2 regions of the Microbacterium sp. NRRL B-14842 genome follow, and region 1 is predicted to be linked to the other one. Evidence: riboswitches for the same ligand, from Rfam matches in the RefSeq annotation. Region 1 holds a riboswitch; the other holds the start of a gene.
What was found. Region 1 has a riboswitch for thiamine pyrophosphate ahead of AB1285_RS00385 (ECF transporter S component). Riboswitches for the same ligand answer to the same signal wherever they lie in the genome.
Positions count from the first base shown of each region.

Region 2: it holds a riboswitch for thiamine pyrophosphate, as region 1 does, so the genes downstream of both, thiM (hydroxyethylthiazole kinase) here and AB1285_RS00385 (ECF transporter S component) in region 1, are expected to answer to the same signal.

Region 1 covers NZ_JBFLUM010000001.1:75,686-82,835, forward strand. Annotated here, with positions in the region: gene AB1285_RS00370 (ABC transporter ATP-binding protein) at 1-468, shown strand, start outside; gene AB1285_RS00375 (ABC transporter ATP-binding protein) at 465-2,813, shown strand; gene AB1285_RS00380 (D-alanyl-D-alanine carboxypeptidase family protein) at 2,871-4,352, opposite strand; TPP riboswitch at 4,430-4,541, shown strand; gene AB1285_RS00385 (ECF transporter S component) at 4,532-5,173, shown strand; gene AB1285_RS00390 (ABC transporter ATP-binding protein) at 5,173-6,630, shown strand; gene AB1285_RS00395 (energy-coupling factor transporter transmembrane component T family protein) at 6,627-7,150, shown strand, end outside.
Region 2 covers NZ_JBFLUM010000073.1:5,462-12,611, reverse strand. Annotated here, with positions in the region: gene AB1285_RS24955 (bifunctional hydroxymethylpyrimidine kinase/phosphomethylpyrimidine kinase) at 1-345, opposite strand, end outside; partial or broken gene AB1285_RS24960 (TenA family protein) at 1-11, opposite strand, end outside; gene AB1285_RS24950 (bifunctional hydroxymethylpyrimidine kinase/phosphomethylpyrimidine kinase) at 336-1,109, opposite strand; partial or broken gene AB1285_RS24945 (thiamine phosphate synthase) at 1,208-1,498, opposite strand; gene thiM (hydroxyethylthiazole kinase) at 1,495-2,343, opposite strand; TPP riboswitch at 2,335-2,428, opposite strand; gene AB1285_RS24935 (hypothetical protein) at 2,436-2,879, opposite strand; gene AB1285_RS24930 (hypothetical protein) at 2,884-3,408, opposite strand; gene AB1285_RS24925 (DUF402 domain-containing protein) at 3,634-4,353, opposite strand; gene pheT (phenylalanine--tRNA ligase subunit beta) at 4,412-6,958, opposite strand; gene pheS (phenylalanine--tRNA ligase subunit alpha) at 6,958-7,150, opposite strand, start outside.

The DNA of each region.
Region 1 (7,150 bases):
TTCACCGGCACCGTGGCCTCCAACCTGCGCTACGGCCGCGAGGACGCGACGGACGAGGAGCTCTGGCACGCTCTCGAGATCGCTCAGGGTCGTGACTTCGTCGAGGAGATGCCGGACGGCCTGGACTCCCGCATCGCCCAGGGCGGAACGAACGTGTCCGGCGGTCAGCGACAGCGCCTCGCGATCGCGCGGGCCATCGTGCACCGGCCGCAGGTACTCGTGTTCGACGACTCCTTCTCCGCACTCGACCTCACGACGGACGCCCGTCTGCGGCAGGCATTGTGGCGGGAGCTTCCGCACGTGACGAAGATCGTGGTCGCGCAGCGCGTCTCCACGATCACCGACGCCGACCGCATCGTGGTGCTCGAGGGCGGCACGATGGTCGGAGTCGGCACCCACGAGGAGCTGCTGGAGACCAGCGAGACCTACCGAGAGATCGTCGAGTCGCAGCTGGGGGTGGACGCATGAGCGAGCAGGACCCTTCGACAGGCTCAGGGACCCAGGGTGCGGGCCCTTCGACAAGCTCAGGAACCCAGGGTGCGGGCCCTTCGACAAGCTCAGGGACCCAGGGGGCAGCGGCGCGGCGCCGCGGGCGAGGGAAGGCCCCGGCTCCCACGGCCGAGCGGGAGCTCACCGCCGAGGAGCAGTACGAGGCGGAGCTCGCCGAGCAGGCTCGGCAGCACTCCGGCGACTGGGACAGCGTCGCACCGGGCAAGGCCGACAACTTCGGCAAGAGCTTCGCCCGGATGATCGGGCTGCTCAAGCCCTCTGCCGTCTGGTTCGTCTTCGTGTCGATCCTCGGAGCGATCGGGGTCGTGCTGACCGTCGCCGCGCCGAAGGTGCTCGCCGAGGCGACGAACATCGTCTACCGCGGCTTCATCTCCATCCAGCTCGGCCAGCCGAGCGGCGACTTCCCCGGATTCCCGGCGGGGACGCCGCAGGACGTGGTGGTCGACGCGCTGCGTGATGCCGGACAGACCGACTTCGCGAACCAGGTGGGAGCGCTCGGCGACTTCCGGGTCGGCGACGGCATCGACTTCGACGCCCTGCGCTGGGTGATCGCGGCGGTCCTCGCGATCTACGTCGTGGCCGCGTTCCTCAGCTGGCTGCAGGGGTACGTCATCAACGTCATCATGGTCCGCACCATGTGGCGCCTGCGTGAGGCCGTCGAGGCGAAGATCAACCGGTTGCCGCTGGCGTACTTCGACAAGGTGCAGCGCGGCGAGCTGATCTCCCGCGTGACGAACGACATCGACAACATCACGCAGACCATGCAGCAGTCGCTGTCTGGTGCCCTGACCGCCGTGCTGACGGTGGTCGGCGTGCTCGTGATGATGTTCTCGATCTCGTGGCAGCTCGCGCTCGTGGCACTCGTGGCGCTTCCGCTCATGGGAGTGATCTTCGGCGTCATCGGTCCGCGGTCGCAGAAGGCCTTCGGCACGCAGTGGCGCAAGGTCGGGCGGCTCAACGCCCGGGTCGAGGAGGCCTTCTCCGGGCATGCCCTGGTCAAGGTGTTCGGCCGCGAGCAGGACGCCCTGGACAAGTTCAAGGCCGAGAACGAGGAGCTGTTCCAGGCGAGCTTCAAGGCGCAGTTCCTCTCGGGCATCATCATGCCCGCGATGACCTTCGTCGGCAGCCTCACCTATGTCGGCATCGCGGTGCTCGGCGGCCTCATGGTCGCGAGCGGGCAGCTGCGCCTCGGCGACGTGCAGGCGTTCATCCAGTACTCGCAGCAGTTCACGCAGCCGCTGTCCGAGCTGGGCGGCATGGCTGCGGTCGTGCAGTCCGGCACGGCGTCGGCGGAGCGGGTGTTCGACTTGCTCGACTCCGACGAGCAGGAGGCCGATGCCCCCGACGCCCCCGCGCTCCGCGAGGGCGAGGGCGTGATCGAGTTCGAGAACGTCTCCTTCTCGTACTCGCCCGAGCGTCCCCTCATCACCGATCTGTCCTTCCGGGTGGAACCGGGGCAGACCGTCGCGATCGTCGGCCCCACGGGTGCGGGTAAGACGACGCTCGTGAACCTCATCATGCGGTTCTACGAGCTCAGCGGCGGCCGGATCATGCTCGACGGTCAGGACATCTCGACCATCACCCGGGACGAACTGCGCTCCCGCACCGGCATGGTGCTCCAGGACCCCTGGCTCTTCGCCGGGAGCATCCGCGAGAACATCCGCTACGGCCGTTCGACCGCGACGGACGAGGAGGTGCTTGCCGCGGCGAAGGCGACCTACGTCGACCGCTTCGTGCACGCGCTTCCGGACGGGTACGACACCGTGCTCGACGAGGACGCGTCGAACGTCTCGGCCGGTGAGCGCCAGCTCATCACGATCGCGCGGGCCTTCGTGGCGCAGCCGTCGATCCTCATCCTGGACGAGGCCACCTCGGCGGTCGACACCCGCACCGAGCTGCTGCTGCAGAACGCGATGGCGGCGCTCCGGCACGGACGGACCTCGTTCGTCATCGCGCACCGTCTGTCGACCATCCGCGACGCCGATCTCATCCTCGTGATGGAGCACGGCGACATCGTGGAGAAGGGCACGCATGACGAGCTCATCGCGGCGCAGGGCGCGTACTGGCGGCTGTACCAGTCGCAGTTCGAGCAGGCGGCGACTGACCTCGATGCGGAAGCGGCTCTCACCGGCTCGTCTCCGGTGGTCGTGACCGGCGAGGCGGACGCGGAAGCCAGTGCCGAGGAGCAGGCGGCGGACGCCGTGGCGGGAGCAGCCGTCGGCGCCCAGGTTCCGGCGGCCGAGTCCGCAGCAGCGCAGGCGCTTCTCGACGACGGCGCGGACGGCTCCACGCCCCGCGCCTGACCCGCTTCACGCACGATGCCCCACTCCGGATCCGGAGTGGGGCATCGTCGTCAGGACTCAGTCGTCCCCGGAGATGCCGAAGAGCTCGAGCGGGTGGGTGAGCCGCCACCACGGGCTCGGACCGTCCAGGTCCTCGTCGAGGACGAGCGCGGTCTCCGTGCTGTCGACAGGGCCGGTCGTGGTCAGGGTGCCGACCGTCCCGTCCGCCTCCCGTTCCTCCCCGAGGTCGAACACCGTCGATGCGGTCGCGCTCGCCCCGTTCCACATCACGACGTCGGCGTCCTCGCCCGCGACCACGTCGACGCGCTCACCCCAGGCGGTGACCACGCGCCCGACCACCGTGCCCGCCGGGACGGCCGGGCCCTGGGCCTGCAACGCCGCCTCCGTCTGGGCGAACAGCGCACGGGTGAGGGCGAGACGCGCCTCGTCGTCCTCCTGGTTCAGCGCCGCGGCGTAGAGCCGGACCGTCGAGTCGCCGACGGCGACGTCCTTGGCGGTCAGCAGATTCCACCCGACGAGGGTGCCCGTCTTGATGCCGACGACACCCGGATCGGCGAGCATCCCGTTCGTGTTCTCGACCTTGCCTGCCCCGGGCAGGTCGACAGACCGGGTTCCCACGATCTCGGCGAACACCGGGTTGCGCATGGCCATCTCGCCCAGGGCCACGAGGGCCTCGGGGGTGGCGACGTTGCGTTCATCGAATCCCGACGGCGTCACCACCGTGATGCCGGAGAGCCCGCGTTCGCCGAGCCAGACCTCGGCCGCGGCCGCGAACTCCCCGTCGGACCCCCAGATCTCCGACGCCAGCCGGTCGATGTAGTTGTTGGCCGAGCCGAGCAGGGTGCCCTGGAGAAGCTGGTACTCGGTCAGCACTCCACCCACGGGGACATCGAGTGCGGACTGATTGGCGATCCGGTAGTCCCAGTAGCGGATGCTGTCGGCGTACGAGAAGGCGAACTCCGGACCCTGCTCCCCGGGGGCCAGCGGCAGACGATCCAGCACCATGAGGCTGCTGACGACCTTCGTGATGCTCGCGATGCTCACCGGAGCGGTGGTGGACGCCGCGGTCGTCATCCCGGCGATCCCGACAGCGCCGTCGCCGACCGCGGGCCAGGCGAGCGCGGCGGTGGGGGCGGCGACCGGGGTGAACTCGACGGCCTGGACGGTCGGGGCGACCTCGTGCAGCGGCCAGAGCAGCGTGGTGCCGGCGTAGGAGGCGACGAGGCCGACGAGCACACCGAGCGGGACGAGCAGTCCGGGGCCGGCGATCGCGGGTCGCAGTTTCGCGTCGCGCAGCAATCCCGTCTCGTCCTCCGTGCCGGCCGAGGCGTCGAACTCGGGCGTCGACGACTCCGCGGCGACGAGCGACGGGTCCACCCAGGTCAGCGCGGTCGCCGGAGCCGACGCATCGGCCCACGACACCGCTTCCGTGACCGGAGGGTCGAGCGCGGGCTCGGCGGACACGGGTGCGGAGTCTTCGGGCCGCGCGTCGACGTCGACGCCGCCGGACGCCTCTTCAGGGGGATCGGAAGCGGTCACTCGCTTACGGTACCGAATACCGCCCGGAATCCGCCGTGCGCGGCTCGGGACGCGCGGGCGGAACGGGGTAGGATCGACAGCACAACCACGGGAGTCCGGCGAGCCGGGCTGAGAGGGAGCGAATCGCGCTTCGACCGTCGAACCTGATCTGGGTCATGCCAGCGCAGGGAGGAGTTCACATGAGTACGTCCACGTCCGCATCCGCGTCTGCGAAGAGCACGGCCGTTCCGGCGCGCGGCTATCTGCGCTGGCGCGTCGTCGACATCGTCGTCGCCAGCGTCCTCGGCGTCGCCGCCGGTCTGATCTTCCTGGCCTGGAACGTCGGATACCTGGGGCCGAAGGCCCTGCTCGAGCCGTTGCTTCCCGGCCTCCAAGGGCTCCTCGACGGCCCGTGGCTCTTCGCGGGCGTGCTCGGCGGGCTCATCATCCGCAAGGCGGGCGCCGCGATCTACGTCGAGCTGCTGGCCGCCGTCGTCTCGGCGCTCATCGGCAACCAGTGGGGCGGCTTCCTCACGCTCGAGGCAGGCCTCGTGCAGGGACTCGGTGCCGAGCTGATCTTCCTGCTGTTCTTCTACCGCCGCTGGTCGCTGCCCGTCGCGATCCTCGCCGGTGCCGGCGCTGCGCTCGCGGGCGGCATCAACAACCTCGTCCTCTGGTACGCCGGCTCCGGTCCCGCCTTCACCGCGATCTATCTCGTGAGCACCGTGATCTCCGGGGCGGTCATCGCCGGTGCGCTGTCCTGGGTGCTCGCGCGCGGCATCGCGGCGACGGGGGCTCTCGACCGTTTCGGCTCCGGGCGCGAGGCGCGCGTGCGCGTCTGATGTCGTCCGAGCAGGTCGCTCCCGCCGGCGTCGAGGCCCGGGGGTGGGGGTGGCGACACGCGAGTCGCCTCGCCTGGGCGCTGCGCGATGTCTCGTTCCGCGTCGAGCCCGGCGAGCGGGTTCTCGTGCTCGGGGCCTCTGGCGCGGGCAAATCCACACTGCTGCACGGCCTCGCCGGTGTGCTCGGCGGCGAGGAGGAGGGGGAGAGCGAGGGGGAGCTGCTCATCGACGGCGGCCCCGCCGTGGCCACCCGCGGTCGGGCCGGGCTCGTCCTCCAGGATCCCGACTCGCAGGTGATCCTCGCCCGCGCCGGCGACGATGTGGCCTTCGGCTGTGAGAACCTCGGGGTGCCGCGGGCGGAGATCTGGCCTCGTGTCGAGGCGGCCATGGCGGCCGTCGGCCTCGACGTGCCGCTCGACCATCCGACCGCGGCGCTCTCGGGCGGCCAGAAGCAGCGCCTCGCCCTGGCCGGCATGCTCGCGATGCGCCCCGGACTCGTGCTGCTGGACGAGCCGACGGCGAATCTCGATCCCGAGGGCGTGCGCGAGGTGAGGGATGCGGTGGAGCGGATGCTCGCCGCGCGTCCCGCCACCCTCGTGGTCGTGGAGCATCGCCTCGAGGTGTGGCTGCCCCTCCTCACGCGGGTCATCGTGCTCGGCGCCGGCGGGGTCGTCGCGGACGGCACTCCCGCGGAGGTGCTCGGCACGGAGGGGGAGCGCCTGGCGGCGGACGGCGTGTGGGTACCCGGCCGCCCGCCGGCCGAGCCCCCCGCACCACGCGCGGCGCCCGGGGACGTGCTGCTCTCGGCGCACGGGCTGGCTGTCGCACGGGTGAAGGGGCGTCCGGTGGCGCACGACATCGACCTGGACGTGCGTGCCGGCGAGGCCCTCGCGATCACCGGGCCGAACGGCGCGGGCAAGTCCACGCTGGCCCTGACCCTCGCGGGGCTCCTCCCTCCCGCAGGGGGAGCCGTGATCGCGGCGCCGTCACTCGCGCAGGGGGCCAATCCGTCTCCGATCCGGTGGGCGTCTCGCGAGCTCCTCACACGGATCGGGATGGTGTTCCAGGAACCGGAGCACCAGCTCCTCGCCCAGACCGTGCGCGACGAGCTCGCGGTCGGTCCCCGCGCCCTGGGCGTCCCCGATGACGAGGTGTCTGCCCGCGTCGACGAGCTGCTCACCCGCCTGCGGCTCGCGCACCTGGGTGCGGCGAATCCGTACACGCTCTCGGGCGGGGAGAAGCGCCGCCTGACGGTCGCGGCCGCGATCGCCACGAGACCCCGGGTGCTGATCCTCGACGAGCCGACCTTCGGCCAGGACGCCCGGACCTGGGCCGAGCTCGTGGCGATGCTCGCCACCCTCCGGGACGAGGGATCGGCGATCGTCACCATCACCCACGATCTCGATGTGGCGCGCGCTCTGCACGCCACCCGGTTCGTCCTGGGGGCACCGGCATGACGGCGCTCGCCCCCGCCCCCACCCGCACCGGCGTCGTCGCCCGCATCAATCCGGTCGCCAAGCTGGGCGTGAGCGCGCTCATCGCCGTGCCTCTGGTCCTCACGCTCGACCCGGTGTCGGCGGCCGTCGCCCTGGCACTCGAAGCGGTGCTGTTCCTCTTCGCGGGCATCGGCTGGCGGGAGTTCTGGGTGCGCACGTGGCCGGTCTGGCTCGCGGCGCCGCTGACCGGTCTCACCATCGCCCTCTACGGCGAGACGAGCGGCACCGTCTACGTCGACTGGTTCGTGCTGCGCATCAGCGAGGGGTCGCTCGCGCTCGCCGTCGCCACGATGCTGCGCGTGCTCGCGATCGCCCTGCCCTCCGTGGTCCTGTTCATCACGGTCGATCCCACGGATCTCGCCGACGGCCTCGGGCAGATCCTGCGGCTTCCGGCCCGATTCGTCCTCGGCGCGCTCGCCGGCCTGCGCATGGTGGGACTGTTCCTCGACGACTGGCGTGCTCTCGAACTCGCCCGTCGCGC
Region 2 (7,150 bases), on a different contig from region 1:
CACCAGGCCACGGCCACCTCTTCCGGTGTCGGCCGGGGTCTCGACCCCGCCGCGCGCCCAGAGCCCTGCGAAGGGGTGGATCGGGCCGTGCCCTCGCCCGACGTCCAGGTCGTCGGCCGCGCGGAGGGACTCCCGCAACCAGGCGCGCGCGGCGCGGACCGCGGTCGCGGGATCGTCGCCCCGCGCCAGTCGTGTGGCCAGAGCCGCGGACAGCGAGCAGCCGGTGCCGTGGGTGTTCTCCGTCCGGATGCGCGCCCCGGGGAACTCCGTGTGCGTACCGGCTGCCGTGTCGATCAGGGCGTCCGGTGCCTCGTCCCCGGGCAGATGCCCGCCCTTCACCAGCACCGCGGTCCCCGTATCGGCCGACAGCTCCTGCGCCGCGGCGAGCGCGTCCGCCCAGCCCGCCACCTCGCGCCCGCGAGGACGGCGAGTTCGGCGAGGTTCGGGGTGACCACGGTCGCCAGGGAGAGCAGGCCCCGCAGCTCGCGCTCTGCGTCCGGATCGAGCAGTCGGTCTCCCGAGGTGGCGATCATGACGGGGTCCAGCACGACGATCGGGGGCTGCGTCGTCCGGAGCCAGGCGGCGACCGTGCGGATCACCTCCCCGTCCGCGAGCATGCCGATCTTCACGGCGTCGATGCGGATGTCGTCGGCGACAGCGTCGAGCTGCGCCCGCAGGAACTCCGCGGGAGGGACATGCACGGCGCGGACGCCCTGCGTGTTCTGCGCGGTCAGGGCTGTGAGGGCTGCCATGCCGTAGCCCCCGTTCGCGGCGATCGCCTTGAGATCGGCCTGGATGCCCGCACCTCCGGACGGATCGCTGCCGGCGATGCTGAGCACGTGCGGCACCGCCCGTGCGAACCAGTGTCGCCGGAAGGCCGCGGCGGCGGCCCGGGGGTCCTCTGCCGCGCACAGCGCCGAGACCACCGCGATCCCGGACGCGCCGGCCTCACGCAAGGCCGCCGCGTCCTCCAGGTCCACCCCACCGATCGCGACGCACGGCAGCGGACTGCGCGCGACGAATGCGGCGAAGCCGTCGATGCCGAGCGGCGCCGGATGGTCGGGCTTCGTGCGCGTGGGGCGGATGACGCCGACCCCGAGGTAGTCCACCGTGCCCGGCGGCAGGGGCGGCGACCTCGTCGAGGTGCGCGGAGGTGTTTCGCCGTGAGCCCGATCAACGCCTCCGGGCCGAGAAGCTTGCGCGCGCGGAGCACCGAGGCATCCGCCTGGCCGAGGTGCACCCCGTCCACCCTGGCACCGCGACGACGGGCCTCGACGGCCGCATCGAGGCGATCGTTCACGACGAGCAGCGCGCGACCGTCGATGGCCGCGGACAGGGCGAGGAGCTGCTCGACGGTCTCCTCGTCCGTCGCCTTCTTGTCGCGCAGCTGCACGATGCGGACACCGCCGGCCACCGCTTCGCGGACGGTCGCGACCACCCCGCGAGCGCCGCACAGCGACCGATCGGTGACGAGGTACAGGGACAGGTCGACGGTCATCGGGCCTCCTCCTCGACGCGGGCGCGGGCGCGGAGATCCGCCGGGGTCACGGCGGACAGGGCGTCGAGCAGTGCGACGGCGAAGCTGCCCGGTCCGCGGGAGATCTCCGCCGCCTGCTCGGCTGCGACCGTGTAGACGAGGGTCGCCGCGGCCACCGCCGTCAGCGCATCTGTCGCGGAGCCACGGGCCGCCCCGAGGAACGCCGCCATCACGGCGCCCAGGGCACACCCGCCGCCGGTCACCCGTGTGAGGAGCTCATGCCCGTTGGCGATGCGGATCACCCGCTCCCCGTCGGTGAGGAGGTCGACAGGGCCCGAGACGGCGACCACGGAACCGTACCGGTGGGCAAGGTCGTGGGCCGCCGCGGCAGCCGCCTCGGTCCCGTCCGTCGCGTCGACACCGCGGCCGCCACTGCTGTGTCCGGCCAGCGCGAGGATCTCCGACGCGTTGCCGCGGATGGCGGTGGGGCGCAGCGCGGCGAGCTCGTGCGCGAGCGCCGTCCGCACCGGGAGGGTGCCGATCGCAACGGGATCGAGTACCCACGGCGTGCCGGCGGCGAGCGCTCCCGCCACGGCCTCCCTGCTCGCCGCCCGCTGCTCCGGGGTCGGCGTCCCGAGGTTGATGAGAAGCCCCGAGGCGGCAGCGGCGAACGGCTCGGCCTCGCCGACGATGTCGACCATGGCCGGCGCCGCCCCGAGCGCCAGCAGCACGTTGGCGGTGAACCCCGTCACGACGGCGTTCGTGATGCAGTGCGTCAACGGCGGCGTGGCCCGGACCTCCTCCCGCAGCCTTCCCGCCGTGACGGCGAGGTCGAGGACGGATTGCGGACGCACAGGATCGCTCATCGGCGACATCCCTTCGCTAGTACGAACTAGATCAGGTTCGACGGGTGTGATCTCAGCCGCGGATGCGGCACCCCGTGTCACTGCCTCGCAGTCTAGCGAGCGAGGGCGTCGAGCAGCGCCCGCTCCTCCGTCCGCGTGAGTCCGGCGCGGCGCTCGCGGTCCACGCCCCGTTCGCGCTCGTCCGCTACGACATGCTCCACCGTCTCGTCGAGGGGGCGGAGCGGGCCCCCGCTGCGCCGGTACCGCGCATTCGAGCGGGTCATGAATCCGCGCATGTCGGGCGGCAGCCACAGCGGCAGCGAGCGCGGCCCCGCCCAGTACGCGACACCTTCGGCGACGAGGCGCTCCTCCGTGCCGACGACGACCGACCCGGCGTGCCCCGTGGCCGCGCGCACCGTCCGCAGCACGTCCTCGAGGTCGCGCACGTCGCCGATCGCGTTCACGGCACCGGTGACGGTGGCGGACACGACGAACGCGGCGACGTCCTCGACGTCGATGACCTGCGTCGTGCGCCCTTCGAGCGGTGGAAGCAGCACCGGCTCATCCAGGGCCCGGAGGAACGCCGCCGCCCAGTAGCCGAAGCGATCGCTCGGGTCGCCGTCGCCGACGATGAGGCCGGGCCGGACGAGGATGTGCGCGATCGCCGACGCCCGCCTGCACGGCATCCTCCGCCGCGACCTTCTGTCGCGCGTAGTCGTCGTCCTCACCGGCCTGCGCCGCCGGGTGCCGCGATGCCGACTCGTCGGTCCCGACCGTCTCGTCGTCGCGGTACACCGACATCGACGAGATGTACGTCCACCGAGCGGCACGGTCGCCGAGCGCACGGACCGCCCCGGAGACATGATCGGCGCGGGAGGAGACGTCGACGACGTGGTCCCAGTCCGTGCGCGACACGACGTCGTAGGCGGCCTCCTCATCGCGGTCCGCGAGAACGAGGGTCGCTCCCGGCGGCGCCGGGCGTCCGCCGCGGGCCAGGCAGGTCACGGTCGCCCCCGCCCCGAGCGCATGCGCGGCGATGCGCCCCGACAGCCATCCGGTTCCCCCGAGGATCAGAACATCCGTCATGTGCCCATGTCATCAGGATCGACGACTCGGGGGAAGGGCCTCCGCTCAGAGCGGAGCGGCAGGACAGGCCGTCACGCGAGTACAGGCGTCACGCGAGCGCAGCCCACCACGCGAGCACAGGCCATCACGCGAACACAGGCCACCGGCACTGCTGTCGCCTGATGCCGCGCGAGCGCCTGATCCCGCGCGGCCTCGGCGCCGTCGCGGAGGGCGGCCCCGAAGCGGTTAGGGGACGACGATGTCGTCGAGGCCGTCCAACACCGGGATGCTCCAGGACGGGTCCGGTCGCCAGTCGATCCACTCCCGATCGAACGGCCAGTCGCCGGCATGGAAAGACGCGATGGCCGCGACCGCGTGCCGCTCGATCTGCGCCGCCTGCGCGGCGGTCAGCCGCCCCTGGTCGACGGCGGCGACCAGCTCGTCCTCGTCCTTCATCGCCACGCGCCCGTCCTGTGCGATCTCGACGTCGAGGACGTGATCGGAGGTGTAGGTGGCACTGTCGGTGCGCAGGTGCGCGTTCTCGAGGTTGACGTACCAGCCGGCGAAGTCCCACGTCGTCCCGGTGGCCGCGCTCCAGAACAGCCAGACCGACCACGGCACTCCCGCGGGCGCGATGCGCAGGATGCCGTTGCCCCACCACTCCTCGACGATCCGGCGCCGGGGCTCCCGCCACCGCCGATCGAGCGGGACGGTCCGGATGCGCTCCCCGTCCCGCGTGCCCTGGCCTTCCTGCTGCGTCCCGGCGGCAAGCCACGCGACGAGACCGCGCTCATCGTCACGGACGACGCGCATGGGGGTGACGGTCGCTGCCTCCCCCGTGGTCCACCCCGGCTTGCGGTAGTGCCAGTCGAGCTGCGCACCCGGAGAGAGGAACGGCCCCTCCCCGAGCGATCGCGCTCCGGCGGGGACCGAGGGTGGCGTGGGCTGCAGGAGGAGGCTCGTCATCCGGCCACGCTATCGCGAGAGCGCACGGCTCCCCGGAAGGGGCCGTGCGCTCTCCCGGTCAGTCGCGGAGGGCGGCGCCGAAGCGCTCCGCGGCCACGGCAACTCCCGCCATCTTCGCTTCGGAGGCCTCCGCGGCGGTCAGCGTGCGGTCGTCGGCGCGGAAACGCAGGGCGAACGTCAGCGACTTCGATCCCTCGGGCACACCCTCGCCGCGGTAGTCGTCCACGAGCCGGACGGACTCCAGCAGGGCACCCGCGCCCTCCGCGAGAGCCGCGCGGACCTCGCCCGCCGGCACCTCGGCCGGGAGTGTGAGCGAGACGTCCTGCGTCGCGGCCGGGAACGTGGAGAGCGATGCCGCCACGATGCGTCCTCCGGCGAGCGTGAGCAGCCGGTCGAGGTCCAGCTCCAGCACGGTGGCGCGACCCGGCAGGTCAGCCTCCTCGGCGACGGCGGGATGCAGCTCGCCGACGTAGCCGACCTCCTCGCCGGCGGCGACGAGCGCACCGGTGCGTCCGGGGTGGAGCGCGGCGCGCTGCGTCTGCACGACGTCGATCTCGATGCCCGCCGCGGCCCCGATCACGCGGACCGCGTCGAGCGCCTCGACGAGCCCGGCGGCCTCGGCGGCACGACCCGGCTGGCGCGGCGACACGTTGCCGGTCAGCAGCACCGCGACGTGGCGCTCCTGCGGCGGGATGGAGGCGTCGAGCGCGGCGAGCACCTCATCCGACGGCCGGACGCCGAGCGGCGGGACCTCGGCGGTGCCGTACTCCACGCCCGGCTCCGGGACGAACACGGCGCCCGTCTCGAACAGCGCGAGGTCGGTGAGCCCGCGCGAGATGTTGCGGTGCGCGGTCTGCAGCAGACCGGGGATGAGCGAGCGCCGCAGGAACGGCACCTGCCCGTCGAGCGGGTTCGCGAGGCGGATGCTGGGCAGGTGCTCACCGGACGCGGAGCCGTGCAGATCGTTCTGCGCCTCGGTCGTGAACGGGAACGCCGGGGTCTCGACGAATCCTGCGGCGGCGAGAGCGTTCACCACGCGGCGACGCCCCTGCTGATGTGCCGTGAGACCGCGGCCGGACGGCGGCGTCGGCAGCACGGAGGGGATGCGGTCGAGCCCGTGGATGCGGGCGACCTCCTCGGCGAGTGTCCACTTGTCGGTGAGGTCGGGGCGCCAGGTCGGCGGGATGACCGTCCACCCGGAGTCACCCTGGGTCCCTGAGCCTTCGGCCTGGGTCCCTGAGCCTGTCGAAGGGCTGACCTCGGCCCCGATCGTCGTCAGCGCGCCGGTGATCTCGTCGTCGGTGTAGTCGACGCCGATCAGCCCCTGCACGAAGCCGCGCGGGAGCTCGATCTCGGCGACGAAGACCTCGGCGAAGAGCGCTCCGCCCTCCTCCGTGAGCGTGCCGCCGGCGAGCTCGACCATGAGGTCGGCTGCACGCCGGGCCGCGACGAAGGGGATCAGCGGGTCGACGCCGCGCTCGAAGCGCTTGGACGCCTCGCTCGGGAGCTTGTGCCGACGGGCCGTGCGGGCGATGGTCGTCGCGTCGAAGGTCGCCGCCTCGATGAGGACGTTCCGCGTGGTGTCGCTCATCTCGGTGGTGCCGCCGCCCATGACGCCGGCGAGGCCGATGGGACCGGAGTCGTCGGTGATGAGGAGGTCTTCGACGTGCAGCTTCCGCTCCACGCCGTCGAGCGTGGTCATCTTCTCCCCCGGCGTCGCGCGCCGGACGGTGATGCCGCCCGTGAGCTTGTCCAGGTCGTAGCCGTGCAGCGGCTGCCCGAGCTCGAGCATGACGTAGTTCGTGATGTCGATGAGCACACCCAGCGACCGCATGCCGGCGAGGCTGAGGCGCGCGATCATCCACGGCGGAGTCGGCCGCGACGGATCGACGTCGCGCACGACCCGGGTGACGAACTCGCTCGCGCCGACCTTGCCCCGCACCGGCGCCTGGTCGTCCACCACGGCGGTGTGTCCGGAGCCGGGCTGCAGCTCGGCGAAGTCACGCTCGGCCGGGTCGCGGAACGCCGCCCCCGTGGCGTGGGAGTACTCACGGGCGACACCGCGCACCGAGAACGCGTAGCCGCGGTCCGGCGTGACATTGATCTCCACCGCGACGTCGTCGAGGCCCAGCAGCGCGATCGCGTCCGTGCCCACGGGCGCATCGATGCCGAGGTCGCTCAGCACGACGATGCCGTTGTGCTCGTCGCCGAGCCCCAGCTCGCGCGCCGAGGCGATCATGCCGTCGGACACGTGGCCGTAGGTCTTGCGGGCGGCGATGGGGAACGGGCCGGGGAGGACAGCGCCGGGCAGGGTCACGACGACCTTGTCTCCGACGACGAAGTTGTGCGCGCCGCAGACGATCCCACGGACGCCGCCGTGCTCGGGGCCGACGTCCACCTGGCACCAGTTGATCGTCTTGCCGTTCGACTGGGGTTCCGGCTCGAGGGAGACGACCTGGCCGACCACCACGGGACCCGTGATGTCGAACCGGTGCACGTCCTCCTCTTCGAAGCCGACGGTCACCAGTGCCGCGAGGACGTCCTCGGGCGTGGCATCCGCTGCCAGATCGACGTACTCACGCAGCCACGAAAGCGGGACGCGCATCACACCACCATCCCGAACTGCTCGCTGAAACGGACATCACCCTCGGCCATGTCGCGCATGTCCTGCACATCGCTGCGGAACATCAGGCCCCGCTCGATGCCCATGCCGAACGCGAAGCCGCTGTACACCTCCGGGTCGATCCCGGCCGCGCGCAGCACGTTCGGGTTGACCATGCCGCAGCCGCCCCACTCG